2 regions of the Francisella hispaniensis FSC454 genome follow, and region 1 is predicted to be linked to the other one. Evidence: riboswitches for the same ligand, from Rfam matches in the RefSeq annotation. Region 1 holds a riboswitch; the other holds the start of a gene.

Region 1 (16,320 bases):
TTACAAGGCCATTTAAAATATTAATTACAGGCTCTTTAAGATGAATATTTACCTTTCTCGCTTTTAATGAATTATAAGCATGATTTGATAGCTCTTTTGGAAATGCTGAAAGAATTTTATCACCTCCTTCAATTAAATAAATAGAAATATCATCTATTGAAAAGTTATGATAAGTCTTTAAAAAATCTGTATGTAAAAGATCTAATAAGGCTCCCGTGATTTCAACACCCGTTGCTCCTGCTCCAATAATAATAAAACTTAAATAATATTTTTTCTCTTCATCAGTCTGAGCTACTTCAGCTAATTCAAATTGTGTAAGAATGTGTGATTTAATCTTCTGAGCATCATAGGCACTTTTTAGAGAAAAAGTATATTCTCGCCAATCATCATTACCAAAATAATCATATTGTATTCCAGTTGCGACAATTAAATAATCGTATGAATATAAATTATTTGCTTCAGTCTTAACTAGTTGCTGGCTAGGTAAAATATCTATGACTTCTTCCATTTTGAATTCTATATTTTTTTGAGCAAATAATTTTCTGATAGGAACAACAACATTATTTAAAGGAATAAAAGCCGTAGCTGCCTGATATAACATTGGCTGAAAAACATGATGATTATTTTTATCAAATAAAATGATATGATATTTGTTTTTACTTTGTTTGGCTATTTTATTGAGAAAATTAATTCCAACAAACCCAGCTCCTATAACTATTATTTTTTTCATACTCCCCCCTTATTTAACTACTAAAATTATAACAAGAACTAAAGCTATAGATAAGTTAAGAGGAATATTCAAAATATAAAATTTAAGAAGTTTTAAGAAAATTAAAGATATAGAACTATAAAAAAGTTTTCAAAAATGCTGATCTAGAAGGATGTTTAAGCTTCCTAAGAGCCTTAGCCTCAATTTGTCTAATACGCTCTCTAGTAACATTAAACTGCTTACCTACTTCTTCTAAAGTATGATCAGTATTCATACCAATACCAAAACGCATCATTAGAACTTTAGCTTCTCTCTCAGTTAAGCCAGTTTCAATAAGCTCCTTTATTGCTTCACGTAAATTTTCTAAATTAGCCGCTTCTATAGGAGAATAGTTATTTTTATCCTCGATAAAATCTCCTACTGTAGAATCTTCATCATCACCAATTGGACTCTCCATTGAAATTGGTGTATGTGAAATATTCAAAATCTTTTTAAGCTTCTCTTTAGTCATATTAGGAGTATGTTCGATAATCTCCTCTTCTGTAGCTTCACGCCCCTTTTCTTGTAGAATCTGACGTTTAATTCTATTTACTTTATTGATTGTCTCAATCATATGTACAGGTACTCGAATAGTTCTAGCCTGATCTGCAATAGAACGAGTAATTGCCTGACGTATCCACCAAGTAGCATATGTCGAGAACTTAAAGCCTTTACGATAATCAAACTTATCTACAGCTTTCATTAAGCCAATATTTCCTTCTTGGATAATATCTAAGAAATGTAAGCCTCTATTAGTATATTTTTTAGCTTCAGAAACAACCAATCTTAAGTTTGCTTCTATCATTTCTTTTTTCGCTTGAGTAATCTTAGCTTCGCTTCTTGAGATCTCAAGATTTACCTGTTTAAGCTCTTCAATATCCATCATCATTAAAATTTGGAATTGGTTGATTTGCTTAGTAAGGTTATTTATTTCTCTAATAGTATTTTCAGTAAATTTATACTTTTTAGTTAATGGCTCTAACCATTCTACAGAACCGACTTTATAAATTTTAATAAACTCTTGACGCGGCATTTTTGATCTTTCAACGCAGAGCCTTAAAATTTTTCTTTCGAATTCTTTAACTCGAGCATAAGGAAGTCTAATATAATCAACTAACTTTTGCAAATGAGATGTTGATAGCCTTAAATTATCAAACTCCTTAACTATTTTACTATAAAGTTTTTTGTTAGGTTTTTCTTGATACTCTTCAAACATTTTCTCTAAATTTGTAAAGAATTCATAAGCCCTTTGAGTATCAATTTTTTCCTCATGATCATCTTCAGCAATTTTTTCTTCAGTTATTTGTTCGTCACTAAAGCCTGCCATAATCTCATTAAAACGAATATATCTAGCTACAGGTTCATCTTCAATATCTTGAGAGTTCATATAATCTATAGCCTTTTCTTCTAGCTCACGAAAACGCTCAATATAAGTTTTGATTACTATCGGATAGCTTAAAATAGTACTAAATACTTCTGTAGTACCTTCCTCAATCCTAATAGCAATATCTGTCTCACCCTTTTTATCCAAAAGATCGACAATACCCATTTCACGCATATACATACGAATAGGATCTGAAGTCTTACCTTTTAGATCATCAAGATTAGCTTCGCTAACCTTTCTTTCATCATCTTCTTCTAACTGCGGAGTTCTATCATATACATCAATACCCGCGTCAATAAGTATAGCCTCAATTTCTTCATATATTTTAGGATCTTCAGAAACATCTCCTGGCAAAGCATCTAAAATATCAGCTCTAGTTAGGTATCCCCTTTCCTTACCATCAATCATCAAGTCTTTTAGATCAGAGAGCAAATCTTCTTTTGTCATCTAGTACTCCAATAGAATTTTATTTTATTTTATATTATTGTTACCTAATTTTGCTACTAAATATTTACGTTCCATTTCCTGAACATCAGTTCTAAAGGGTAATGAAGCTAAATACTTTAATCTTTTTTTTACACTAGAGTTTTCTACTCTTTTTAGCATAACGAACATTTGTTCTTGGTACTTATCTTCAGCATATTTTTTCTGCGTATTGTTTATACCATAACTTAACAACTCAAAAAAATACTCTCTATAGTCAGGATAGTCCTCTGCCAGTAGCTGTATAAGTATAACAGCTTCAATTTGATTAGATGAGTCTTCTTTTAAAATTTTCAAGCTTTTTGCTAAGATATCAAGATTTTTCGAAGTAGCAAATATTTCAAAATCATTTGTATGTTGCAAAAGGCGAAAATCTGCAAGATTGACAAATAACTCAGCAAGAATAACCTCTTCAAGTAAGAGATTTTTCGTTAATTTCTTTTGCTGAATATTTTGCTGCTTAGTTACATTTAGTAAATTTTGTTTACGTATCTTAAGCAAATTCTTAAGTTGCTCAACTTTTATACCAATCTTATCAGCTATAGTAGCAGTAATACTTTCTGAGTAAATATTATCTGCCACATCTAATAAAAAATTTTTTAAATTCTCTAAAACTTCTGCTTTTGATTCTGCTTTAGTCAGATCTCTACCTTGAATAAGGTTGTCAATTACAAAATCTGCTACAGCCAGTGAATTATCTAAAGCAGCATGAAATCTTTCTAAACCATATTGCTTTATATAATCATCTGGATCATCTCCTTTTGGTAGAGTTAGAATCTTTAATTTTTTATTACCATCTAATATTGGTAACAAGATCTTTATAGTTCTAAGCGCTGCTTTTTGTCCTGCTTTATCACCATCGAAACATAAAATTACTGAGTTAGTTTCGCGAAATAAAATCTTAGCATGATTTGGTGAAAATGCTGTACCTAATGTAGCTACCGCAGCATAAAAACCATGCTGAGCTAAACCAACAACATCCATATAACCCTCTACTACTACAAGACTTTGATTAGTTAGATGCGGAAGTTGTTTTTTTCTTTCACGATACTCATAGAGTCCATATAAAATATTATTTTTCTGAAAAACTAAAGTTTCCGGTGAATTTATATACTTAACTCCATCAGAATCGTCTATTACTCTACCTCCATAAGCAATTACATTGCCTTGAATATTTCTGATAGGAAACATAATACGACCACGAAAACGATCATACAAGCTTCCTTTATCATTTTTTATCGCAAGCCCAGTATCAACTAATATCTCCTCCGAAATATTTATAGATTTTGCTAGTTCAGTAATATTATTCCAACCCTCAGATGAATATCCTATACCAAAGAATCTAGCCAAATTACTATCTATACCTCTTTTTTTAAGGTAGTTTATAGCTTTATCTTTGGTGACAGAATTACCTAAATTCCAACGATAGTATTTTTGAGCTGCCGCTAAAAAGCTTATACATTTGTTATAAAGTTGTTCTTTTTGAATATCTTCTTGAGAATAATTTTCATATTCAACTGGTTTGCCAACAATTTCAGCAAGATTTTTTACAGCTTCAATAAACTCAAGATTATTAATACTTTTAACAAATGTTAACGCATCTCCAGATGCCTGACATCCAAAACAATGATAAAAATTTTTTTCTGGATTAACAAAAAATGATGGTGTTTTTTCATTATGAAAAGGACAACAGCCCTTATAGTTTTTGCCTGTTTTTTTCAAGTTAACATATCTTGAAACAACATCAACTATATCAGCTGTAGCTATAAGCTCTTTTATAAAATTATTCGAGACTTTTTTCGCCATACTGATTTAAAGCTTTGTCCTTAAGCTAAGTTAGATTTTACAATAGCACTTACTTTACTCATATCTGTCCTACCAGCAAGCTCTTTTTTTACACTTGCCATAATTTTGCCCATCTCTTTCATCGATGTAGCTCCAACAGATTCTATAGCTTTCTGAACTATCGCAACAACCTCTTCATCACTTAGTTGCTTTGGCATGTATTGAGTCAATATTTCTATCTCTCTTTTTTCACCTTCAGCAAGCTCAGCTCTATTTGCTTTGATGTATTGATCAAATGAATCTTGTCTTTGCTTAATCATTTTTGTAATTACAGCAATTACTACCTCATCAGTGATCTGTATTTTTTCATCAATCTGCTTTTGTTTTATCGCAGACATTGCCATACGAATTGTTGTTAATCTATTTTTATCTTTATTTTTCATTGACTCTTTCATATCAAGAGTCAACTGATCAAAAATTTGTGACATTTTAAAAAAGAATTCCTTGTGAAAGGGAGAGTTAAACTCTCAACGGTGAATTAAATTTAACTACCTTTTAACTATTATATTGCTCTTGTGAGCTCTTTTAACAGCGGCAGCTTTTTTTCTTTTGCGTGCCCAAGTTGGCTTTTCAAAGTATTCTCTACGACGTAGTTCAGATACTATTCCAGCCTTTTCGCAAGATCTTTTAAATCTTCTAAGAGCGACATCAAAAGGTTCTCTTTCTTTAATTCTAACGCTTGGCATACCCTCTCACCTCACTTAAATGCCAGTTTATTACGTTTATTTAGAGGACTAGTGTCCCTACCATTATTTCAATTTAGTCAATTATTTTATCATATTAACATACAAATGCAAGTTTAGTTATTTAGTTAGAATTAACTTTAAAAAAACTACAACCTAAGATTAGACAATATAACCATAACTTGCTGTATTTATAAGAGATAAAATGCTATTATCTCGATTTAGGATTCTTTAGAAATTTATATGGTTTAAAGTTTTGATAAGAAAAACTAAGCTTTTAGCAGCATTATCTATATTAGTTGTAAGTTTAACTACTGCTCAAGCATCTACACGTAGTGAAGTTCAGTATCTTGTAAAAAAGTATAATCTTTCTGATACAAAGATTGCTATAGCAACTCAAAGAACCATCAACGGCAATCAGTTATATGCTTATGCTCAAAACAGAGCAATGAAGCCGGCAAGTAATAATAAAGTTTTTACAATAGTTGCAGCACTTTTTGCGATACCTAGTGATTTTAGATTTACAACGTCAATAATGTACCCTTCAGATAGAGTAAAAGATCATACTCTGTATGGAGATTTGTACATAAAATTTACTGGTAATCCAGCACTAACTGGTAGTCAGTTAGCCACATTAATAAAAAAAATTAAAATTGATAAAGGTATATCTAAAATCACTGGTGATGTTTATCTCGTTGGAGTCTTCTCTGGACCATATATCCCGGATGGCTGGTCAAAAGAAGATAGTACATTCTGCTATGGTGCCCCAGCATCAAGCTTCACATTAAATCGAAATTGTACAGTTATAAAATTAGTTAAAAATGCTAATAGCCTAACAACAAGAATTGTCGAATTAAGTAACGCAAGTAATATCACTATAAAAAATACTGCAAAGTACACTAGTGCCTCAAATGCAACTACAATAGAAATGAATGATGACAATGTTTTATACATTGGTGGATACTTATCAAGAGCCGCCGAAAAAATGTTTAAATTAGCCATTAGAAATCCAGCTCTTAAAACTTTAGATACCGTAAATGATTTCTTAAATTCTGATGGCATTAAACATGGTAATATCATTATAGCTGGCACTATTCCTACTGGCTATACTGAACAAATTACAACAAGATCTGAAACGATCGGACATTTTATCGATCAAACCCTTAAGCATTCTGATAATTTATATGCCGAGAGTATATTAAATACTATAGGCTTAAAAGAAAAAGGAATTGGTTCTACTAAAGCAGGTACAGAAGCTGTTCAGAGTATACTCTATTCAAAACTAGGTTTAGATACATCATCTTTAACAATGTATGACGGTTCAGGACTATCACATTTAGATAGAGTAACTCCCGAATTTATGGTCAACTTTTTAACTAAAGCTTATAATAGTCAGATTGGTAAAGAGTTCTACAATTACTTACCGGCATCAGGTATGAGTGGTACGATTTCATATAGGATGGGTGGTAAATTGCTTGGACGAGTGCATGCTAAAACTGGAACACTCTCTGGAGTTTCAACATTATCAGGCTATGTATTAACAGCTAAAAACCACCGAATCAGTTTTTCGATCATGCTTAATGATCTTAAACCCTCTGATCGTTATAATGCACGAAGATTCCAAGATAAACTAGTTGATGTCTTCTATAGGAATTTATAAATGAAAAAAATAATTAAACTTACAACTTTAATTATCATAATAACAACTCTTGGATCTTGCGCTACCGAGCCTCCAACAAATATAAATAATGCTTGTAGTATTATTCATCAATTTCCTGATTGGTATTATGATATGCTTGACTCATATGATCGCTGGGGAATTCCTATGAATGTACAAATGGCTTTCATACGTCAAGAATCATCATTTAGAGCTGATGCTAAGCCATCAATGCAATATTATTTTGGCTTTATCCCAAAAGGCAGAGCTTCAAGTGCTTATGGATATGCTCAAGCCTTAGATGGTACTTGGGATCATTATAAAAAAGAAACAAAACAATCATTTGTCTCAAGGTCAAATTTTGCAGATGCCACAGATTTTATCGGCTGGTATTTGAATGATGTACATAATAAAACAGGTATAAGCAAGACAGATACTTATAATCTATATCTAGCATACCACGAAGGTATAGGTGGTTATAAACGTGGTACGCATAGAAACAATTCATTCTTAAAAAATTATGCTCGTAAAACTACTGAAATAGCCCAAAAATACTCTATCCAATTGCAAAACTGTGAAGTTCCACGCAAACCATTACTATCGTATATATTCTAAATATTAAAGGTAAAAAATGAAATCTAATATATTTAAAATAATAACTAACATTCGTTGGTCGGATACTGATAAAAATGACCATGTAAATAATGGTAAATATTTTGATTACTTTGAAGAAGCAAGAACTACTTGGGCATATGAAAATACAGGACTAATGACTTGGGCTAAAGAAAACTCTATTCAGCTAGTCATTACAGAGCAAACTTGTAAATATATTCTCCCTCTTAAACATCCAAACAAAATACAAGTAACACAGTATATTGTTAAAATAGGTGCTGCTAGTATGGAGTTTGAATATGAAATCCGTATATTAGGTAGTGATGAAGTTATCACTAGAGCAAAAGCCAAATTAGCCTGCTATAATGCTAAGACAGGTAGATTACAAAAAATTCCCGCACAACTAAAACAATTAATCTTAGAACAAAATGACTAATAATGATAAACAAATTTTAAAGAAACTTGAAAGACAGATTTTAAGAAAAACTGCTCAAGCAATCAATCAATATAACATGATTGAAGATGGCGATAAAATTATGGTATGCCTATCTGGTGGTAAAGATTCTTATTGTCTACTTGAGATGTTATTGTTACTGCAGAAAAAGGCGCCTATAAGTTTTGATATAATCGCAGTAAATCTCGATCAGAAACAACCAGGCTTTCCTGAGGAAGTATTACCTAATTATCTAAAAAATAAAGGGATAGAATTCTATATCATTGAACGTGATACTTATAGCGTTGTTAAGCGCGTAATTCCTGATGGAAAAACCACCTGTGGTTTATGCTCACGCATGCGTCGTGGCATATTATATGATTTTGCTGAAGAAAATAATGTAACCAAGGTAGCATTAGGTCACCACCGTGATGACATTATCGAGACATTTTTTTTGAATCTCTTTTATAATGGCTCAATCAAAGCTATGCCAGCTAAACTACTTAGTGATGATAAACGTAATATCGTAATACGCCCTCTTGCTTTTGTAAGTGAAAAAGAAACATTAGAATATTCTCAATTAAAAGAGTTTCCAATAATTCCTTGTAACCTATGTGGGTCACAAGATAATTTGCAAAGGGTGTTTATAAAAGATATGCTTAATAGATGGGAACAAAACAATCCTGAAAGAAAAAATGTAATATTTAAAGCTCTATCAAATATTTCCCTATCACAAATGTTAGATAAAGAGCTTTTTGATTTTGTAAATATCTCAAAGAGAGATATAAAAAGATAATTAAGGAGAAAAGATGAAGTTAAAGAAAATAGTAGCAATTATGTCATGCTCATTATTAGGATTAGCTATAAATTCATGCTCAACAAACAAAGATTTAGTAGATTCTACAAATACTCAGCAAGTAACTAAAGATGCTGCGACTATAACACAAAATAATAATCAAGATTTAACTACAGCTAGCCAAACTAAACAAAGCGTTGCTACAAACAAATCAGCTCAAGATAATTCAACAATAAAAATGGGAGCTAATGCAAGCTATGTAGTAGGCTATCAAGTAGGTGCTGGTATAGCTAAGCAAGATTTTGGCTTATATGATAAGCAAACAATAGCTGGTTTTACAGATGCTATCAATGATAATAAGCCAAGAATCTCCGAGAGTCAAATCCGCAGAAATATGGAAACTCTTAAAGATAAAATGATTAAAAAGCAATTAGATACAGCTAATTTAAACAAAACAAAATCACAAGAATTTATGACACAAATTGCTAAAATGGATAATGCTATAAAAGTTGATGATGGTGTTTACTATCAAATGATTAAGCAAGGCGATGGCAAAAAGCCTAATTCTGATAGTCAAGTTACAATAGCTTATAAAGGAACTACGCCAGTTATAACTTACGAAGATGATAAATCAAAACTAAACGAGGTCAAAGAAGCTAAACTAATTGGTCCTACATTTGACTCAAGTGATAACGCAACATTCCCACTTAGAAACTTAATCGAATGCTGGAAAGAGGCTATTCCTAAAATACCTAATGGTTCAACAATAATCTTATACTGTTCTCCAGACAAGGCGTACGGAACTAGAGCACCTGCTGTTATAGGACCTAACCAAGCTCTTTCTTTTGAAATCACGCTCAAAGATTTTAAATAAAAAGGTTTTTATAAAAGTTAATTCTTTCTTTTTACTGCTAGATCACATAATAAAATCATAGCTTGCTTATATTCTGAATCTGGTAAGAAATCTATTTGTTGTTTAGCGAGATCAGCATACTGACAAGCTACTTTATATGAATAATCTACAGCACCACTATTTTTAACCATTGCTATGATCTCATCAATCGCGTATTCACCATTTTCAATTGCTTTTTTGAGAATTTGTTGCTGTTGTTGATTAACATTAGCTAGCGTGTAAATTGTCGGTAAGGTCATTTTACCTTCATCAAGGTCATCACCAATATTTTTACCTAAACTTTCTGCATCAGATACATAATCTAGAACATCATCTGCAATCTGAAAAGCATTACCTAAATAAACACCGTAGTTTCTAATATTATCCTGATACTTAGCATAACTTTGTTTGTCTAGACTGATTACACCTGCTAATTCACAAGCAGCCTCAAATAATTTTGCTGTTTTGCAATATATCACTTTAATATAGTCTTCTTCACTAATTTCGCTATTGCGTGCATTTAATAGCTGTAGCACCTCCCCTTCTGAGATTTTATTAGTTGCATCAGCTAATATTTGCATAATTTGCATATTATCTAAACTTACCATCATCTGAAAAGCTCTAGAATAAAGAAAATCTCCAGTCAAAACACTGGCAGCATTACCAAAGACATTATTTGCTGTTTGCTTACCACGACGCAATTGCGAATCATCAACAACATCATCATGAAGAAGTGTTGCTGTATGGATAAACTCAATAATTGCGGCACATGCTAAATGTTTATCTCCATTATAATTTAAGGCTCTAGCAAACAACATTACTAACAGAGGTCTTAATCTCTTACCACCACTATTTATTATATAGTGGCTAATTTGGTTAATAAGCACGACATCTGAGCAAAGAGAATCAATTATGAATTGATTATTATTTTGTATATCCTCTTTAATAAGTGCCTGAATATCTTTTAGCTGTTGCATTATTATTTTATTGATAGTATTTAACTAAATTAGGATTAAGAATAAAGTAGCAGAATACATTTATCAATACATATTACTAAATAATCTAACTAATTATCTTCATCATGAGATATTTTAAAATGCTTTAATATCTGTTTATCTTGAATAGTAAGTTTTGTATCTTTTGTGTCAACACCTTCATTAAAACCTTTGATAAACTCTTGACAGTTAGCTTTATCTACTGTAATCATTTTTTTCAATCTTAGTTTATACTGCGCTGCTATAATCATCCCCACTTCATATGAGTCTTTATCTGAGATTTTGCTAATATTAGGCTTTTGATCTAGAATAGTATCATCAAAACCTAAGATGAAATCTTTTTTGACTAGCTCTTGGTCCATAGCAGCAAAACTTTTATGGGAAACTTTACCTAATGCCTGACCAATAGTATATGCATTATATGAGGTTTGTTCTACTGCAAAAGCTGATACTGAAAAAGCCAATGCTCCTAGGAGCAAGATAAATTTATTGATACTTTTCATTGTCTATAATAATTCAAAGATAATAGCAATAATTCTAACACAAAGAGCTAACAAGTTTACAGCTAGTTTATATGCTTTTATGATATTGCTTGAATAAACCTTTTTTATAATAGAAATATTGAATTACCTGTATTAATACCAAAATAGATAAACAACTAGAGACAATCACTGATACTAATGGCCAACCCAAAAATATAGCACTATTAATATCACAAATAATACTAATAAGTGAAAGTCCTAGATAAAAAATACTAAAACCTTCCGCTTGTTTCTGACGGTAATTTTTATAAATTTGTGGTAACCAGTAGAGATTATAAATAACCCCACTTATTGAGCCAAACCAAAGCAAAATATGATTACTCAAGCTAATAAAATAAATCATAACAATTACTAAAGATAAATATAAAAGTATAAAAATTGTATGTATAAATATATATTTTTCTCTACGATCATTTAAGATTTGAAATTGCTGAATTGTTAAAAACTTAATAAAATTATATCAACTAAAATATACTGCCACTGCATATTAAAACCAATAGCATAAATTAAATCTAAAGAGTTTGCTACAATCATCAAAGAATGTGTCCACAAACTAATTTCAAATGTTTTATGTTTAAACTGATTATGAATCGTTTGTGGTAGAAAATGGATGAAATAAATTATTAAAGATATATTTAGAGTTATGTAACCAAAATTTTCCATTATTGATATCCTATTATTTTAATCAAATAATAAGAGTTTGTATGATGCTCCTTTAGAAAAAAGATAACCAAACAAACTCCCTACGCTAATATTACTTAGATCAGGTACAAAGGGTCACTTCTCAGCCATTTTTAGATAAAACAGCACCCCTGTTGTCTTCAAGACATAACTATAACATAATTATACTTATTCAACCATAAAATTATCATGCGATATTAGTTAATAGTAAAACCAAAATATAGTACTCTGCAATAAAATATTGAATTTTTAAAGCTTAAAATTACTTTACAATTTTTATGATGGATTAAATGTACGTGTTGGTGATGGAAGTGTAGATTCGATTGGCTGATCAAATCGTTTTGTTTTAATAGTAGGACAACTATATACCTTTAAGCTTGGAGCAAACCATATTTTTTTGTTTTTAGATTTTCACTATTACAATTAACTTTGTTTTTTTAAGACTTGGCATATTTATTAATTTAAGTAATTTTAAAATACTAAGCAATAATAACTGAGATAGCAAATTTTTCAAATATAGATTTTTAATTTTATAAATAGATTCTTATATAAATTAGATCAAAATTACCCTTTTTTAGCTTCAACAGCTATTTTTTTGAAAAAACCTATTATCATCGTTATAAATAGTGAACTAAACACAATTAATAGTAAAACAGCTAAAAGTAACTTATAGGAGACTCCAGATATCATTCGTTCCTCTACGACACCACCAAAATCTGATATTTGCAGATTAGCTGTACTAAGCCACAGTTTATTAGTATCTATAGATTGTTTTAACGAGAACACCTGCATCTTTAAGTCATTGACCATAGTTATATATTTTATTATCATTGCTTGCGTTTGGCTATTTACGACATTATCATTAGATTTTTTAGCCATAAGATCTTTTAAAGTTATTTCATCTTGCTTTAGCAATCTATTATATTCGATTAGCTTTTCAGAAGATTGTTGTATATTTGTTTCGATACTTTTTTTCCAAAGTTGTGTCTCTTGTGTTATAAGAGTTGATTCAGAAAACTTCTTAATTATATCTTGATATAATTGCGATATACTTTTAGTATCAGTTTTTTTTGATTGAATTAGTAAAGTAAAATATGACTTTTGATCATCATATTTTTTCTTTAATTCATAATTGCTATCTTTAATAACAGCTTTTGTTTCGACACTATTTTGACCATTTGCTGTTACAAATTGCTTTTGATCACCAATTTCATATTTATCAAATGGATAAAGAAGAGTTACTTTCTGTAATAATTTATCTTGTGGATTAGCTTGTTTAAGCTCACTAAGAATATTTTGTAAAATTAGATTTAATCTATCATAGCCTATTATTACATGAAGATTTTGACTACCATCAAAATATGAAGGAGCCTGTATCATTTGTTTTAATACAATTCCTTTAGTAATGGTACTTTTATAATACAAAAAAGCAGTAGCTAAAATCGTTAACAAAATAAAAGATAAAATTAGTGTTCTCAAGTTTTTATATAAAAAAATGAAAAAACTCGTAATATTTATCTCTATATACTCGTCTTTTTTATTCATTTATTTTTCAGATATACCTGTTATGTTTCTAAACATCTTACCTAAGTTTACAAGTAATGCAAGTCTATTTTTTCTAGTTCTGATATCTTTTATAAGTTTTCAAAAAAATGAACTAAGCCTTAAGCTAAATAAGTGTACTTACTAAAACAAGAAAACCCTTCTAAAATGTTTTTTAGAGAAAAAATTTATCTAACTACAGATTGCTGAATTTATTTCTGCATCTCATTATAAGTATCGATTTTATTGAGATCCTGAAACAAGTTTAGGATGACAGAATGTACTACTTTTATGCCTAGTAGGCTTATTAGATTTATTTTTATTTTCTCAAAAGAATCTTATATTTTCTTCAAAAAAATATGTCTTACTTAGCTATCCGAGTTTTATAAGAAAGTCTAGAAAACTATACAAGTGAAATTTAGATAGTTAGATAGAAAAAGGCTTATAGTAACTATCAGTAAACTTAAACTACTTTAGTAAGTATATTTTTGTCTAATAGGTAATTTATGATTTTATTTGCACATTCATGAATTGTTTTTGTTGAAGTTGTAATATGTATATCAGGGTTTATAGGTTTTTCATAAGGCGAGGATATACCAGTAAAGTTGGCAATTTCTCTTTCCCTAGCTTTTTTATATAACTTTTTGGGATCTCTTTTTTCGCACTCCGCTAGAGGTGCATCTACAAATATCTCTATGAAATTATCACCAATAAGTTTCCTTGCTTGCTCTCTATCAAGAATAAACGGTGATATCAAAGCTATACTAACAATTAAACCTGCATCAACAAAAAGTTTTGCTATTTCTGAAATCCTACGTATATTCTCTGTTCTACTTATTTCATCAAAACCCAAATCACGGTTAAGACCATGACGTATATTATCGCCATCTAGTATATAAGTATGGCAACCTCTTTCATACAATATTCTATCAACAGCATTTGCAATAGTAGATTTACCAGCACCACTAAGCCCTGTATACCATAAAACTACTGGCTTATGCTTTTTCTGTAAGCTTCTTTCTTCAGTTAAAACACTAGTTTTATGCCATAGGATATTAATACTCATTTAAACCTCTTTAAATAAACTATTCTCTTAAATTTTTAGCTCCCCAATGCGGAAAGTGTTTTCTGATAAGCGCATTTAGCTCTAGCTCAAATTCTGAATAGTTACTGGTATTATCTTTTTTATCATTCATAGCTAACGGCTTAATAACCATACCTGCTCCAGCAGTAACATTAGTGAGTCGATCTATGATTATGAAAGCTCCTGTAATTCGATTTTTCTGATAGTTATCAAAACAAACAGGTTCAGAAAGATTTAGTTCTACTGTTGCTATTTCATTTAGCTCAAGCATGCCGCAAGCGATTTCTTTGAGAGTATTTATATCAGTTTTATAATTAAATTTATTTACACTACCTGTAACCTGCTTCGTTAAGAATTTAACATAGTAATCTTTATACTCTATCAAAGGCTGTTCAGACATCCATACAATATTTGCCCTAAGCATAGATGATGTATGTGGTATAGCATCCTTATGAACAATTATATCACCTCGACTAATATCTATTTCATCATGGGTGGTTATAGTTATCGCTTGACCTGCTTCAGCCTCATTTAATTCTCCATCAAAGCTCAGTATTGACTTTATTGTAGTAATTTTACCGCTAGGCATTACCCTAATAGTGTCTCCTACTTTAGCATAACCTGATACTACGGTTCCTTGAAATCCTCTAAAATCTGAATTTGGTCTACACACTAACTGTACAGGAAAACGAAACTCATCATTGTGAGAATAATCTATTTTTATAGTTTCTAAATAATGCATTAACGGAGAACCTCTAAACCAAGGCATTTTTGTGCTTTTTGAAACTACATTATCACCATCAAGAGCTGATATAGGCACAAATCTAATATCTGGAATTTGTAAACTTCCCGCTAATTTCAAATACTCATCTTGTATAGATTTATAAATTTGTTGAGAGTATCCTACAGTATCCATTTTGTTAACTGCTACTATAACATGCTTTATACCTAGTAGTGAACAAATAAAACTATGCCTACGAGTCTGTGTTTGTAGTCCTTTTCTGGCATCTATAAGTATAATAGCTAAATCACAGTTTGAAGCACCAGTTGCCATATTACGAGTATATTGCTCATGTCCTGGTGTATCGGCAATAATAAATTTTCGCTTATCAGTAGAAAAATATCTATAAGCAACGTCAATAGTAATACCCTGCTCCCTCTCAGACTGTAAACCATCAACTAATAGCGCTAAATCTAATTTATCACCCTGCGTGCCAACTTTTTTACTCTCTGCCACAATTGCGGCTAATTGATCTTCAAAAATCATCTTACTATCATGCAAAAGTCTTCCAATTAAGGTACTCTTACCATCATCTACGCTTCCACAAGTAATAAACCTCAGTAGCTCTTTTTGCTCATGCTGTTTGAGATACTGCTCAATATTTGTAGCTATTAAGTTTGATTGATGTGTCAATTTATATTAAGCACCCTTTTATAACGCATATCGACAATATTAGACAAACAAAATCACTTTTGCAATTTAGTTTAACCTTATCCCATAACTAAACCATCAAACACATTTGGCTTTCAATTTGATAAACTGATAGGTATTGTTGAAAATATAATCATGGATAATAGTTACTAGAGATAACCTTGAACAATATAAGAGATTTCTTACCATGATTATATCTCAACAGAAAAACTCAGATCATAATAGCACAATTTACTGGCATTTTAGCCATAATATCAACTATCAAAAAGTAATGGCAGCTAAAAACATCTAAACAAGCATATCAAATCACATAAATATATCTATAGAAATTCTAAAACTTTTGAATTTCTAGGTGTAAAAATATCGCATATAAGCATTATCAATGTAAAAGATAAAACCAAGAACGACTTTGTAATTAAAATCAAACCAACTTTATGAGCACTTGCTGCTAATCTTAAAGTTTAAGAATACTGTAAGGGTTGATACGGATTTAGAGATGAGAATTTTAGAT
Region 2 (16,320 bases), 340 kb from region 1:
CGTTTAAACCTGTAGTGACTTTAATATCACCAATAACCAAGTTACACAAATTGATAGGTGGAAAAAATCTTGAATAGTAAATAGGATTAAAATCATTAATATCTTGGTAAACTATAGTAACATCTCCGTTTGAGATAATTAAATTTGCCTGGCCTACTTCATTAATTTTTTTCAATAAATCATGAATAATAAACAAGTTATCATCATCTAAGTCGCGTATTTGTTTTCTTCTTAGTTGTGACAAAAACCAGCACAAAATATACTCCGAGTCAGTTTTACCAACTGGCTCATAATCAGTAACTGTAAGTTTTAAGATATTCTCATAGCCGTAATTCAAATCGCCATTATGAACTAAAGTCCACTCTTTACCAGCGTAAGGCTTCACAAATGGTTGTAAGTTTAGATTTGTTTTATCAAATAAACTATGGCTATAAATATGACCAATGAAACTACTTGAGATAAAATTTGAATTATCTTTGAACAGCGATCTTAAAACATCGACACTCTCAACATGACTTTCTTTTAAGATAGTTGCTTCATTATGATCTGAATGATACCAACCAATTCCCCACATAAAGTCTCTAATAGTATCTGAAGATACATTATCATTAATTAAGTCTACTTTAGGAGAGATTGGACAATCTGAAGATATCGCTAAGATGTTACTAAACATTTAGAATATTCCTTTTTTAATTATGTTTTTCTAACATTGCTATGTAGAAATTAACATCAGAAATAAAGAACTCTTTTGAAATAAGCGTTGTAAGCTCAGCTAATGAAACTATTATATAAGTTATAACTTGATGATTGTTTTCTAACAATGTTTCTGTAGAATTATCTTGTAAGTACTTTATAAGTTGCTCTACTTTAGCTCTAGACTCCATCCCAATACCTGTCGAATGATATGATATTTTCTTTAATATCGCTAGACAATCATTTAAACAAAAAGCTACTGTCCTAGGGTAATCATCTGCTTTTAATAAAAACTCAGCAACATCTTTTCTATTGAGATCTAAATCTGCTTTTCGCATGAAAGCATCTCTTGACATCGTGTCTAACAACATTTCCTGCCAATATTGAGACTCATCCATACTTTCTCTATTAGTATTTAGATTAATATGCCTATGATGATGGACATCACCTAATCTAAGTGTAAAGTCAACTCTCTCAATCAGCATACCCAATTTCATAAAGTTATAGGTATCATTTCTCAAAATAAAATTATGATAAAAACCAATCCATAAAAAACAGAATTTAATGATTTTTTTACAAAAGGTATCTAAATTAGTAATCGAGAGTCTATGTGTTTCAGCTGCATTTATCCATAACCATAGTTCGTTTATCTCTTCCCACATATCTGCAGCAATTAAATCTCTAATTATCCTTGCATTTTCACGAGCTGATGAAAGTGACGAGTAAATAGATGAAAGATTATCTTTATCCCAGATTAAAAATTCTTGAATCTTTCTGGTATTAGATTTTGCGTTACAGCCGTATTTTTTGATAAATGTATCTTCACAACCTAAAACCACAATTAATGGATACCAAATATCTTTGGCATCACAATATATTTCTAGCTCAACATTATATGCTACATCAATAGCATTTGTTAGCATTTGTACTCTTTCTATATTTCTACTTAGCCAAAAGCAATTTTCTGCTGTACGAGATATCATTATTTTTCTCTCCCTAAAACCCACGTATCTTTTGAACCACCACCCTGACTAGAGTTAACAACATATGAGCCTTCTTTCAAAGCCACTCTTGCAAGACCTCCAGGCAATATCCAAGTATTTTTACCTGTAACTAAGAATGCTCTTAAATCTACTCTTCTAGGTACTATCTTACCATCGACAAATGTAGGACTTGTTGATAGTTCTACCAATGGTTGGGCAATATATGCTCTTGGTTTAGCTTTTATTTTAGCTGCAAACTCTTGTATCTCATCTATACTAGCTTGTGGTCCAATTAACATCCCATAACCACCAGAGCTATTTGCCTCTTTGACAACTAATTTATCAAGATTATTTAGTACATAATTTCTATCGTTTTCTTCACTGCAGAAATAAGTTTTCACCTGAGCTAATATTGGTTTTTCATTAAGATAATACTCTATCATCTTATGAACATATGGATATATCGCTTTATCATCTGCGATACCATTACCTACTGCATTTGCTAAAACTACATTACCTGCTTTGTAAGCTTGGATAATACCTGGAACACCGAGCATACTCTCTGGATTAAAAAATTCTGGATCTAAAAATTTATCATCTATTCTTCGATAAACTACCGTAACAAGCTTAGGACCTTTCGTAGTTTTTAGATAAACATGATTATTATGTACAAATAGATCTGAACCTTGAACTAATTCACAACCCATCTTACGCGCTAAATAGCTATGCTCAAAATATGCTGAATTATACTGACCTGGTGTTAAGACTACACTTAGCCCTTTTTTACCATCAACTATTGGAGAAATACTTGATAATGCCTTTCTTAACTCAGTAGGATAATCTACTACCTTTTTGATATTTGTGCTAGCAAAAGCTTCTGGAATAGCTTTTATCAAGGAGTTACGATTTTCTAATACATACGAAACTCCCGAAGGTGTTCTAACATTATCTTCTAGCACCATAAAACCACTTTCATCTTTTATAAGATCTAATCCAGCAATATGGCAATAGACACCATGTGGTGGTTTTATCCATCTCATTTGTGGTAAGTACTCTTCTGATGATTCTACAAGCTCTCTAGGAATTATGCCATCTTCTAGTATTTTTTGCTCAGCGTAAATATCATTTAAAAATGCGTTTAAGGCTTTTAAGCGCTGTTTCAAACCTCTTTCTAATTCACGCCACTCATCTTCTGAGATAATCCTAGGAATTAGATCAAAAGGAAATATTTTCTCTGTACCTTGGCTATCACTATAAACGGTAAATGTAATACCACTTTTTAGGAATGAAGCATCAACAAACTTCTGTTTCTCATGTAATGTTTCTAAATTTAATTCATCTATAGCTTTGATAGCTTGACGAACATCATTTCGTACTTTGCCATCAGCTGTGAAAATTTCATCATAAACATTTGCATAAGGAACATAGCCATTAAAAACACTATTATGCGACATATAAACACCTTGAAATAAAAACACTTTCAAAAAAAATTATAGCATAAGAACTATTTAATCATAGTACATAAAAGATATTATAAATACATTTTTGTAGATCATTAGTGTCGAAAAATAAACCAGATTTCTTCTCTTATTAAATTAAGATTTTTAGCTGACTTAGTTACTTCAAGTTTGCTATCTAGATAATCTCTTTAACTCAAAAACACTCGACTATAGCTGAAATATATTTATACTACTTTGATTACCCACACCAATAATCTTTCTAGATAGAAATGATTGCTGTTGTTGAATATCTTTTAAGAAAAATACTGCTAATCTATTATTTTCTTTAAGATCGTAGATTATAGATGACTGAGTAGATACTATCTCTGCTAAATTATCTTTTTTGAGAAGTTTAAGAAAACTTCCATCAAGATTTGCTGTGAATATTAATGGTGCATTTAAACTATTTACAAGATTGACTTCATATTTGTAATCAAATGCAACTAGAAATATCTCTTGATTAGTAGCTTTATCTCTAAAGCTAACTACTTCTCTTGGGAGATTATCATAGTTTATATTGTACAAAAGTCTCACCAAACCACTACTATCTTTGTAGACAGCTATTGCGCCTTCAACATTGCTATTCTCAATAGTATCTTGAATAGCTAGCACTAGCTTACTATCAGTACTATTTTCAGCAATTATATCAAAATCTAATATATTGCCGGATGGTATAGTTATAATCTTGTCATCTTTTATCACACTACCATCAGCTATAAGTTCGTAGCGATAGATATCTTTACTACTTTGAATATACATATACTCAAGGTTATTAAATTTAATCTTTTTAGGCTTATAGCTTAATGATTCACTACTAACTTTAGTTAAAGAGCCATCACTATTTACTCTGTAGTTGATAACTTTACCACTTTCGCTTTTAGAACTAGCTGTTAATACATATAAATTTTTACCATCATTAATCAACTTTGCTTCAACAATCTTTTGTGTAAAGCGTTGTGAAAAAATTTTACCCTTAATACTAGTAGTTATTGGTGAGATACTATAAGCAATAAACTTATGATTTGAAAAAATATAAAAAGCATTAGCAGATTTAGCTACAACTATTTCTGTGATTTTGCTACCAATAACGTTTTGATTATCAAAACAGTGGGTAAATGATCCTGTAGTATTTATCGAATACGATAACTTAGTGACATTAAGACAATAATCATATTCTGCTCTAAAAATAGAAAATAGTTTTGTACCATCATTACTAATATCAACTGCTTGAATATTTGGTCCTGTAATAGTGGTTATATAGCCAGGCTGATTAATATGATTATCTTTACTAATTTTAACTAAAAATGCGTTAGATTGCTCAAAGAAAACTAAAAAAATAACTATAATAATTAAACTTCTCATTACTAATCTTCGTTTTTAATGCTAAGACTTTAGCGTTTTTTTATTGATGAACTAAACTATATCATAGTGTCATTTGCTATTATCTGTTAATTTTTAATACTCCTTATCAAAAATTAAAGTATTATACCTATAGAGACTTTGATTTAAAGTTTGACTATCATTTGCTTATTATTTTTATGATAGCCACCTTTTCTAAGATAGATAAAGATTCCTAATAGACCAATCACACCACAAACTATACCAACAATAGCAGGACCTAAGAAATTATAAGCTGTCATTGTGATAATTGTTGTACTAAGCAAAGGAGCAACTCCACCAACTATTGCAAAAGCAAGATTATAGCTAAGTCCCACACCTGATAATCTAACATCTGTAGGAAAAAGATCACAAAGTAGAAATATAAATGTAGCAGCAACTAATGCATAGCAAAACATAATTACAACTGAAGTAATAATTATAGAAGAGACACTACCAATATTACTCATCAAATAAAATACTGGTAAAGCACAAACCACAACAAGCCCAGCTCCTAGTGTAAACATTTTTGCAATACCTACCTTATCTGATAAAAAACCAAATACAAAAGTAAAACAAGTAAGTGTTAAAACACTTGGCATTAGGATTAAAGAAATTTGTCCTGAATTATAACTAGGTATAATATCTTCAACAAACTTATGGATATAAAGAGTAAGCATTACCCCGCCAAAGGCTACTATGATAACCATACATATACCTGCAAATAAATTTGCTCCATAAGTTGAGATCAAAGAACCAAAGGAATGTCTTTTTTGCTTATCAATACTCTCAAATTCTGGAGTTTCATGAAGGTTACGGCGCACATAATAGCCAACAAAACCTAAAAGTCCACCAATGATAAACCCAGCTCGCCAAGCAAAATCGCCAAAAATATACTCAAGAGCAAAACCAACAAAATCAGAGAATAAAAATCCTCCAGTTACAAATGTAAATAAAATAGCTGTAGCAAAGCCAATTTTCCCTTTGACAGATTCATAAACGATCACATACGCACCTGGTAGTTCACCACCTAAAGCTATCCCTTGCATTATACGTAAAACAACAAAAACAAAGCTAGCAAATAATCCCCAACGAGCGTATCCTGGCATTAATCCCATACATAATGAGCAACTTCCCATAAGTAATATCGTAAATAACAAAAGTCGCCTACGCCCTATCAAATCACCAACAATACCAAGAATAGTTCCTGCAAATGGTCTTACCAGATAGGCAATTGAAAATATTAAAACTGTTAAAAAGGTTTTGATTGTTGGATTCGTTATTTCCGCAAAAAAAGTTGCTGAAATTTCTTTAGAAAAAATCATATATAAAACAAAGTCATAAAACTCTAAGATTGCACCAATCCCAGCAAGTAATATAACATTTCTACTATTTTTATCGTACATTTCCATCACTGATCTTATTAATTGACATTTAGCAAATCATACATTTTTTTAGCTTTATTTAGAAGAATTTAAGTCTACAAAAAAATACAAATTACTGACATCTGTTACAATCGACGTCTTTAGACAAATCAAATTTATTTAGTTGCATTGATGTTGAGTTATATCTATATAAAGTAGAACTCAGATAGTCTTGTTTTTTTAATAAAAAATTGATGGCTAAATTAGCCAGAATTAAGCCTGCTTGAGCAGCTACTATGCCAACAACTCCTAAAGTATTATTATGCTCTACTTTATCCAAATCAGGATATAAGCAATTTATACATGCCGAACTAGGGCTAATATTAAATATTCCTGCTTGAAAGTCTAATCCTAAAACCCCTCCTGATAATAAGGGTATAGAATATTCCAATGAAATTTTATTACTCAATATTTTAGTCAAATAATTATCACTTGTATCTATGATTAAATGATATTTTTCTATATCTAATTTAGTATAGTTATGATTAGTTAATCTTTGTGTAGTTGCGGTTATATTTATATATGGATTAAGCTTTTGCAACCTGTTTTTAGCTACGATTGCTTTACTTGCTCCTAAGCAATCTATATCAAATAAAACCTGTCTATGTAAATTTGATATTGAAACAGAGTCATCGTCAATTATACTCAACTCCCCAACACCCAAACCAGTTAAGTAAGTAGCTACAGGTGAGCCCACACCGCCTACACCTATGAGTAATACTTTAAACTTTTTTAATTTTTTTTGAGCATCAATGCCAAAATCCTTAATAATAATTTGTCGCTCATAATATTCAAGTTCAGATTCTGATATTTTAGGATTATAAATCATCTATTTCTCCAATAACTTTACTATATTTTGTATCTCATGATTAGATATCTCATCTATTAATGTAACTACAGCTACGCCATCGACTCCTATACTCGCTAAAGATTGAATGTGCCTCTTCTTTATACCGCCAATGGTAACCAATGGTGTATCAGTAATATTTAACCATTCATGAATCCTAGCGATACCTTGTGGTGCAAATTTCATTTTTTTAGTAGTTGTCGTATATATGGGACCTAAAGCCACATAACTAGGATTAACCCCTAAAGCTATTGCTAACTCATAATAATCATGTGTACTTAAACCTAATGCCATATCCGTATTTTTAATTTTTAATAAAGTTTTCTTATCTATGCTTAATAAGTCCTCATGGCCAAGATGTATACCAAAAGCTTTATATTTAATTGCTAAATCATAGTAGTCATTTATAAATAGCTGCAGACCATATTTGTTTTGATACTCAACAGCCTCTACAATATGCTTTTGTATATGCTTATTATCATTTGATTTAATTCTAAGCTGTATAGTTTTAATCCCTAAATTAGCTAAACCAGGTATCTTACTAGCATTGTCAACTATTGGATAAAAGCCTATTTTATTAATTGATCTGAATTTTATATTTAGATCTTTTCCATGCATACTAACTTTAGGAAATAACCCTTGTTTATTTATATATTCAGCGCCTACAATTAAACATCCATGGGATGCTATTTTTTGACTACTTTTAATAGCGTTAGAGATATATGACTTAGCTAGAACAATAGAATTATTAATATCAAAGCCTAAAGTTAAAAAACTAGCAATAGCACTTGAAAAAGTACAACCTGTTCCTCTTACTTTTTCATCTAATTTATGTCTTGTTGATATTAATTTATAGTTAACTTCAGGACTATAATAGTAGTCCAAAGATATATTTTTATAAGAATCATGGCCTCCTTTCAAAAGCACACTCTTGCAGTTATATTTTTTTTGTATTGCCTTAGCAATTTCAACAACTTCCATATTAGAAGAATCATACTCATCAAGAAGCGTCTTAGCCTCATCAAGATTTGGTACTAAAATATTGGCTAATGGATAAAGCTTTCGCTTAGAATATTCTGCAAGCTTATAATCTACTAAGCTATAGCCTGTAGTACTCACCATCACTGGGTCACAAATGTAGAACACATCTTTTAAATCATTCAACAAGTCTACAACAATATCAATCTGCTCAATAGATGATAGTACTGAAGTTTTGATGACTTTAATTTTAAAGTCACTACTTATTGCTTGTATTTGTTCTTTGAAACTATCTTTATAAACCTTTTCAATATTTAAAATACTGGTTGAGTTTTGTGCAGTAACACAGCTTATAACTGTACAAACATGAACACCTATATTATTAGCAGTTTTAATATCCGCTTGAATACCCGCACCTGATGAACTATCTGACCCACCTATGGTCAAAAATATATCTCGCATAATACTATCTCTTAATACTGATGCCAAAATGGCGTATCTACTAAATTAGTTGATGGAACAGCAATTTCTCTCTCGATCATCCTTTTCGCTTTAAAAGCCTCTCTTCCCGAATATATTGCTAATTTAAAAGCATTAGCCATACTAGCAGGATCTCCAGCTAATGCTACAGCACTGTTTAGTAATACACCATCATACCCCATCTGCATAATTTCACATGCTTGTGAAGGCACTCCAATACCTGCATCAACAATTAGTTTAATCTTATCAAATCGTTCTCTTAGGACTTTCAAAGCATATGGATTTATCAGTCCTTTACCACTACCAATAGGCGCTGCCCAAGGCATTAAAGCCTCACAACCCACATCAATTAGTTTTTTAGCAATTACTAAATCATCTGTAGTATAAGGTAAAACATTAAACCCTCTTTTTACTAACTTCTCACATGCGTCTATTAGCTCAACAGGATCAGGCTGTAAATTATAGTCATCTCCTATTACTTCAACTTTAATAAAATTAGTAGCAAATATTTCACGTGAAATTTCTGCTATTTCTATTGCCTCTTTAGAGTTCCTACAACCAGCAGTATTCGGTAAAAACTTACACCCTGTATTTTTTAACTCCTCCCAAAACTGATTTTTGACATTCATGTTTTTTGCAGACCTTTTTAGAGATACTGTCAGAAGATCTGCTTCTGACTTATATATAGATTCAAGCATAATTTCAATACTAGGATACAAGGCCGTCCCAAGTATAAATCTTGAGTTAAAATGCTCTCCATACAACTCAAGCATAATCTATCCTCCTTGCATTGGCTGAATAGTAACAACCACATCATTATTTTTAAGAAAAACTTCAGAATAACTCCTTTTTGCTATAAAGCTATTATTAAGCATTACAGCAAAACAAGGATATTCAAAATTTTGACTCTTTAATAAATCTGTAATTGTTAAACTATTATCAAAACTTAGCTCTTTTTCATTAAATAAGACACGCATAGTCAACCTCCAAAATCATAATTATTTTTTATCACAGTTTGTGCAACCATTGGTGAAAATAAATACCCATGTCGAGATAAACCATTTAAATATGTTATGTTCCCTTTAGTACTTATAATGGGCTTATCATCGATACTCATCGGACGTACATTAGTTAAAGTTTTTGATATCCTTGCTTCTAAAAAACGCTTATCTATCGTAACTAACATGCTTAGCAACTCTAATGTACTCTGTACAGAAATCTTAGAATAGTCACTACTATCAATACTTGTTGCACCAAGATAAAAAACACCACTTTCTCTAGGAATCAAATAAATAGAGTGTCGTGGGTGTAAAAGTCTAATAACAGAATCCAATTTAATACTTTTATTTTCTAAAATAATCGACTCACCTCTTACACCGTACAACTTGATATCATCAACACTTGAAATACCTGTACAATCAAATATATGCTCATATTCTTTATCAAAACGCTCTCGATAGAATTGTTTTTTAGTAGTTTCAAAGATTTTTACATTTTTGAGATTAAAAAATAACTCTTGTGTTAATACAAAGAATTTTGGAACATCAATCAAAGCTTCATCTGCTATTAGAGCTTTTTCACAAAGAGTGTTTGAAAAATATAACCCTTTATTAATAGTATGCACTTTTTCTATAGAAGATATATCTATAAGAGGCTTTGTATTTAAGTTTTTTAGTCTCAAATCTATATTTCTAATAGCTAAATCCAACTCATACTTATCTCGATTATGTGCAATAACACAAGTATTAATTTTTTTTACAAAGCTGGTACCCATACTTAGATTTTCATTAACAAACACATTTAATTCACACCAAAGCTCATAGCTGTTAAGTCCCAGTTCATAAACATGCTTATGACAACTTATTAGCTCGGTTACTGGAGCAAGCATACCTCCAGCACAATAGCTACAGCTAGTCTTATAATTCAGACTATCAGTATAGATATCGATCTTTAAATTAGGATATAGTTTAACTAGATAAAGCGCTAAAACTCTACCCATAAGTCCTGATCCAAGGATTGCTATTCTACTCATCTTTAGATTCTATTTTCTTAAGATCTTGAGAAAGCTTCATAGAACAGAAGCTAGGCCCACACATAGAACAAAAATGAGCAAATTTATGCCCCTCTTTGGGTAATGTTTGATCATGAAAATATCTTGCCTTATCAGGATCTAAACCTAAGTTAAACTGATCTTCCCACCTAAATTCAAATCTTGCTTTTGATAGAGCATTATCTCTTATTTGAGCGCCAGGAAAGCCTTTTGCTAAATCTGCAGCATGTGCTGCTAACTTATAAGTAACAATCCCCTCTCTTACATCTTCTTTATTAGGAAGACCAAGATGCTCTTTTGGAGTTACATAACATAACATAGCAGTACCATACCAAGCAATTTGAGCCGCCCCAATTGCTGATGTAATATGATCATATCCAGGAGCAATATCCGTAACTAATGGACCAAGGGTATAGAAAGGTGCTTCAAAACAGTCTTTTAACTCATAATCCATGTTTTCCTTAATTAATTGCATTGGAACATGGCCAGGCCCCTCTATCATAACCTGTACATCATGCTTCCATGCTATTTTAGTTAACTCCCCCAAAGTTCTTAATTCTGACAGTTGTGCACTATCATTAGCATCATTTATAGATCCTGGTCTTAACCCATCACCAAGTGAAAAACTAATATCATACGCTTTCATAATTTCACAAATTTCCTCAAAATGAGTATAAAGAAAATTTTCCTGATTATGATGTAAGCACCACTTAGCCATTATTGATCCGCCTCGCGAAACAATCCCTGTAATTCTATTTGCTGCCAATGTAACAAAGGCTTTTCTAACTCCAGCATGAATTGTAAAATAACTAACACCTTGTTCAGCCTGTTCAATTAAAGTATCTTTATAGATCTCCCAAGTTAAATCCTCAGCTTTACCATTCACTTTTTCTAAAGCCTGATAAAGAGGAACTGTGCCTATAGGTACGGGACTATTTCTAATAATCCATTCTCTCGTCTGGTGAATATGCTTACCTGTAGAAAGATCCATAACAGTATCTGCTCCCCACTTTACTGCTATAACCATTTTTTCAACTTCTTCTAGTGTAGAAGATGTAACTGCCGATGTCCCGATATTAGCATTAACTTTAACCAAGAAGTTCCTACCGATTATCATCGGTTCCAATTCTGGATGATTAATATTAGCCGGAATAATAGCTCTACCCGCAGCAACTTCTTCTCTTACAAACTCAGGAGTAATTTCTCTTTGAATATTTGCTCCAAATGATACTCCTTGATGTTGATTTGTATACTCTGTATTTAAATGAAAATTAGCTCTTAAAATATTTTCTCTAATTGCAACATAATACATTTCTGGAGTTATAATACCTTTTCTTGCATAATACATTTGCGAAACATTTTTACCATATTTTGCTTTGATAGGTACATGCCTGTTTCTAAAATTCAACTTATCTTCTTTAAATTGAGCATTGGTATAGTATGATGAGAAACATCCTAAATTTTGTATATCTTCATTTTTTTTGAGCCAACTTAATCTATGTCTAGACAAGCCCTTTTCTATGTCAACTGCGTTACCTGAAGAATACTCTCCAGATGAATCATAGACAAAAACATCTGGATTTGTACTAATATTACCTTCGATATTTGTATTTGTTTGAGCAATTTTTCTAAAAGGAACTTTTAGTGCTGTACTAAGACATTCAACATAACATTTTTCGGAATTTGGATATTTAATAGTTATTGTTGAGTTTTCTGTATTAGTTTGAATATCTTGATTTCTAGAGTTAGTCATTTCATCTCCTATTTTCAATTCAAACTAGTATAGGCAGATGAAATTAAAGGTATATTTTATACAGTAATAGAATCATAACTATAGCAAATACACTAAACTACACTTCCTACACTAGTGCTAACTAGATCAGGTTCAAAGGGTTGGAATATCCTCTCAGCATGATTCAAAAAAAATCATGCACCCCTGTGTTTTCAGTATAAATTTAATAGTATATATAAATCAAAGTCAAGTTAGTAATCAGCATTTTCTACTAGTAATTGTCTAAACTAACTATCTCAAGATGCTGCATTTCTGTTTGCAGAAACATCTCACCAACTGATCTAAATTTCAAAGGGATATCTGTAACATAAAACTTATACTCTGGATTAGAATTGTTTTTATTCAAAAGATTATTTTCAATTAGTAATTGCTCTAGCATCTTACTAGCTTGTAATGATGGATCTATAAGTTTTACATCTAAAATTTTTGCAATACTTTCTTTGATAATTGGATAATGCGTACAACCTAAGATTAAAGCTTGAATATTCTTATCATGAAAATAACTAAGGTACTCCTTAGCTACTAGTTCTACTATCTGACCACTAACAAAGCCTTCCTCTATCATTGATACAAACAGACCACAAGGATTACTATACACCTCAATATTAGGATTCTTTTTGTGAATCTGTAAAGCATAAGCATTACTATTAATAGTAGCTGGAGTAGCAATTACACCAACTTTACTTAGACTATCTACCAAGCTAACTCCAGCAGTTATCACATCTATTACAGGTATAGCTTTAGCAATCTCTTGGACAATATCTTTAGCAATAGCTGAAATAGTATTACAAGCAATAATTATTGCTTTGACTTCTTGCTCAATCAAAAACTTTGCTGTTTGTGCCGCAAACTTTTGAATCATAGCTCGCGATTTTGTCCCATATGGTATCCTAGCTATATCACCAAAATAAATAATATCTTCATTTGGTAATATATTCATAAGATTTTTAACAATTGTCAAACCGCCGATTCCCGAATCAAAAACACCTATAGGTCTATTATCAAGCATTATTTTTTCTCAAGTTTTCTAATAATTTTTCGGCGTGAACGAGTAGGCATCTTCTCAAGATATTCTTCTTTTGCCTTAATAAAAGGTATTAAATTCTCTAATGAAAGAACCGCTTGATTAGCATCGTCAGCAATGAAATTTTCACTTAATTGCGCTTCTTCATTTGCAAAAATTACTATCGTAACTACAGGCACGCCTTTGATATAAATCTTTTGATTGTAAAGGAACGTCTGTAAAACTTTTTTCTGTGCGAAGGTTTGCCTGATAGGGTTTTTAATTGTCTTAGCATAAATTTTATTATTTTGTGAAGTCTTAGATACATTCCATCGCTCAGCCATATTTTCAACTTCAATGTAACCACGGTTATTTTTAACTTCAATAATATATATACCCTTTCGTGATATTGCGATAAAATCAATCTCTCTATTGCCTACAGTTGATTTCTCATCAGGTAAAACGACTCTATTGAATAATACAAAATTGTTATCAAGCTTTTTTAACTCATCAAGTACAGTAGTCTCACCTTCAGCACCAGAGATAATTATATCTACAGGATTATCATCTTTTGTTATTAAGAAAAAAAATACAAATAATATAAATGCTAGAGTAATACCAATCTCTAGCGATTGAGTCACAAATTCAACATTCCCTAAATATAAATCAACTCCCACTATCAAGCCACACAGGATAATAGAGGCAAATAAGCTTTTTCTTGCTCTAATTAGGTAGTTTCGCAACCGTGCCCAAGTAAAGCGCAAAAAAAGCCTATTCTTTTTTAGTCTACTTTCTATTGCCATGATTAATAATACTTCTTTTTAAAAAATCTAACAAAAATTACAACTTAATAAACTTCTGCTTTATTTCAGTTATCTTATCTCTAATAGTTGTAGCTTTTTCAAATTCTAGCTCTTTTGCATAAGCTCGCATACGCTTTTCGAGAGCTTTGATAACCTTCGCAGCTTCAGTCATACCTAGTATAGCCGAAACGTCAACATCATCAACCTTTAAACGCAAATTATTTTTATAAGCACGTTTTTGCATCTCTGGAGAGCTATCAAGCATATCGTCAATATTCTTAATAATAGTTTTGGGAGTTATATTATGTTTCTTATTATATTCATCTTGAAGTTGACGACGACGTAGAGTTTCATCCATAGCCTTTTTCATAGATTTTGTGACAACATCTGCATACAAAATAGCTCTACCATTTTGATTTCTTGCTACACGCCCAATCGTCTGGATAAGAGATTTTTCAGAACGTAAGAAACCTTCTTTATCAGCATCAAATATTAGTAGTACACCAACCTCTGGCATATCAAGCCCCTCTCTAAGAAGGTTAATACCCACTAGCACATCAAATACACCATGACGCAAGTCATGAATAATTTGAACTCTCTCAACAGTATCAATATCAGAATGTAGATATCTGATATTAACGCCATGCTCAGATAGATATTCTGTCAAGTTTTCTGCCATTTTTTTGGTTAAGGTTGTTATCAAGATTCTTTCTTCTTTGGCTATAGCTTTATTTATCTCTGATAAAGCATCTTCAACCTGTATAGCTACCGGACGAACAAAAACCTCTGGATCTAACAATCCTGTTGGACGAATTACCTGTTCCACAGTATTTTGAGATTTTTCTAATTCATAATTAGCTGGCGTAGCCGATACATAAATTGTCTGTGGTAATAATTTCTCAAACTCATTAAATTTTAGTGGGCGGTTATCCAAGGCTGATGGAAGTCTAAAGCCATAGTTTACAAGGTTAGCCTTACGCGAGAGATCACCTTTATACATTCCACTAAACTGTGGTAATGTCACATGCGACTCATCAACTATAACTAAGGCATTTTCTGGCAGATAGTCAATCAATGTTGGTGGTGGATCACCTGGAGCTCTTCCAGAAAGCAATCTTGAGTAATTTTCAATTCCTGTACAATAGCCAAGTTCTTGAATCATTTCAATATCATACTTAGTACGTTGCTCTATCCTTTGAGCTTCAAGTAGTTTACCCTCTTTTTCAAAATATTTAACTCTTTCTTTCAGTTCTGCTTTGATCTCTTCTATAACTATATCTTTGCGCTCTTTTGATGCAACATAATGTGTACTTGGGAATATTGTTGCTCTATGCAATGATTTAATTTTTTTAGAGGTTAATGAGTCGATCACACTTATGGCTTCAATCTCATCATCAAAAAAACTCTACTCGAATAGCATCTTTTTCAGAGTCTGCTGGGAATATATCTAATACCTCTCCCCTAACTCGAAACTACCACGACTGAAGTCCATATCATTACGTGAATATTGCATCTCTACTAACTTAGTTTGAGCTTTTTTTAGCCCTAGCTCTTCGCCTACCTTTAGGTGCAAAAGCATTTGCATATACTGCTCAGGATCACCTAGACCATAGATAGCTGACACAGTTGCGACTATAATTACATCATTACGCTCAAGTATTGCTTTTGTAGCTGACAAACGCATTTGTTCAATATGCTCATTTACAGATGAGTCTTTTTCAATATAAGTATCTGATGCTGCAACATAAGCTTCTGGTTGATAATAATCATAATATGACACAAAATACTCAACTGCATTATCTGGGAAATATTGCTTAAACTCTGAATACAATTGAGCTGCCAAAGTTTTGTTATGTGCGACAATTAAACATGGTTTTTGTGTTTGTTGAATCACATTAGCCATAGTATATGTTTTACCAGAGCCTGTAACTCCTAACAAAACCTGATGTTGTAGTCCATTATTAATACCTTCAACTAATGATTTAATTGCCTTTGGTTGATCGCCAGCTGGAGCATACTTTGTTACTAAGTTGAATTTATTCATCTAAAACAAATACTCCTCTAACTCATGCAGCAAAGCTTGTTGCTCTTCTGTTAGGTCACGATTCATGCGTAAATCTTGCATCTCTTGATAGATATCTTCCAAAGTTTTGCGAGTTTTGCCTTTATGATCAACCAAAAGCTCATCATTATCTAAGCTAACAATCTTATTTAGATAATCTTGAAACTCCATCTGTGCTTTATCAGGTAGCTTTGAAAAGTCTAATCTACCAATTATCCTAACAGCTCTGTCATAATAAGACTTTGGTAATTGATTTAACATTTGAGACTTCTGATGAATTGGTAATGTGTGGAATTTATCACAACCTCTTTCATCAGCGGCACTCATAA

The links. Region 1 has a riboswitch for thiamine pyrophosphate ahead of FSC454_RS05915 (PQ-loop repeat-containing protein). Riboswitches for the same ligand answer to the same signal wherever they lie in the genome.
Region 2: linked by a shared signal. The riboswitch ahead of thiC (phosphomethylpyrimidine synthase ThiC) and the one ahead of FSC454_RS05915 (PQ-loop repeat-containing protein) in region 1 are both predicted to bind thiamine pyrophosphate.

The regions. Positions count from the first base shown of each region.
Region 1 is NZ_CP018093.1:1,196,242-1,212,561, forward strand. Features, by position in the region: gene FSC454_RS05855 (NAD(P)/FAD-dependent oxidoreductase) at 1-730, opposite strand, end outside; gene rpoD (RNA polymerase sigma factor RpoD) at 846-2,579, opposite strand; gene dnaG (DNA primase) at 2,604-4,421, opposite strand; gene FSC454_RS05870 (GatB/YqeY domain-containing protein) at 4,442-4,888, opposite strand; gene rpsU (30S ribosomal protein S21) at 4,949-5,146, opposite strand; gene dacB (D-alanyl-D-alanine carboxypeptidase/D-alanyl-D-alanine endopeptidase) at 5,400-6,803, shown strand; gene FSC454_RS05885 (transglycosylase SLT domain-containing protein) at 6,804-7,415, shown strand; gene FSC454_RS05890 (acyl-CoA thioesterase) at 7,432-7,848, shown strand; gene ttcA (tRNA 2-thiocytidine(32) synthetase TtcA) at 7,841-8,641, shown strand; gene FSC454_RS05900 (FKBP-type peptidyl-prolyl cis-trans isomerase N-terminal domain-containing protein) at 8,655-9,515, shown strand; gene FSC454_RS05905 (polyprenyl synthetase family protein) at 9,533-10,510, opposite strand; gene FSC454_RS05910 (hypothetical protein) at 10,600-11,031, opposite strand; partial or broken gene FSC454_RS05915 (PQ-loop repeat-containing protein) at 11,099-11,733, opposite strand; TPP riboswitch at 11,793-11,894, opposite strand; gene FSC454_RS10110 (hypothetical protein) at 12,316-13,131, opposite strand; gene cysC (adenylyl-sulfate kinase) at 13,757-14,359, opposite strand; gene cysN (sulfate adenylyltransferase subunit CysN) at 14,379-15,791, opposite strand.
Region 2 is NZ_CP018093.1:858,439-874,758, reverse strand. Features, by position in the region: gene FSC454_RS04295 (class II glutamine amidotransferase) at 1-673, opposite strand, end outside; gene FSC454_RS04290 (alpha-E domain-containing protein) at 690-1,616, opposite strand; gene FSC454_RS04285 (circularly permuted type 2 ATP-grasp protein) at 1,676-3,130, opposite strand; gene FSC454_RS04280 (hypothetical protein) at 3,344-4,537, opposite strand; gene FSC454_RS04275 (MFS transporter) at 4,681-5,958, opposite strand; gene FSC454_RS04270 (HesA/MoeB/ThiF family protein) at 6,050-6,805, opposite strand; gene thiD (bifunctional hydroxymethylpyrimidine kinase/phosphomethylpyrimidine kinase) at 6,806-8,263, opposite strand; gene FSC454_RS04260 (thiazole synthase) at 8,275-9,054, opposite strand; gene thiS (sulfur carrier protein ThiS) at 9,058-9,258, opposite strand; gene FSC454_RS04250 (FAD-dependent oxidoreductase) at 9,261-10,313, opposite strand; gene thiC (phosphomethylpyrimidine synthase ThiC) at 10,306-12,084, opposite strand; TPP riboswitch at 12,171-12,279, opposite strand; gene murI (glutamate racemase) at 12,335-13,132, opposite strand; gene FSC454_RS04235 (nuclease-related domain-containing protein) at 13,132-13,929, opposite strand; partial or broken gene uvrB (excinuclease ABC subunit UvrB) at 13,967-15,973, opposite strand; gene FSC454_RS04225 (exodeoxyribonuclease I) at 15,974-16,320, opposite strand, start outside.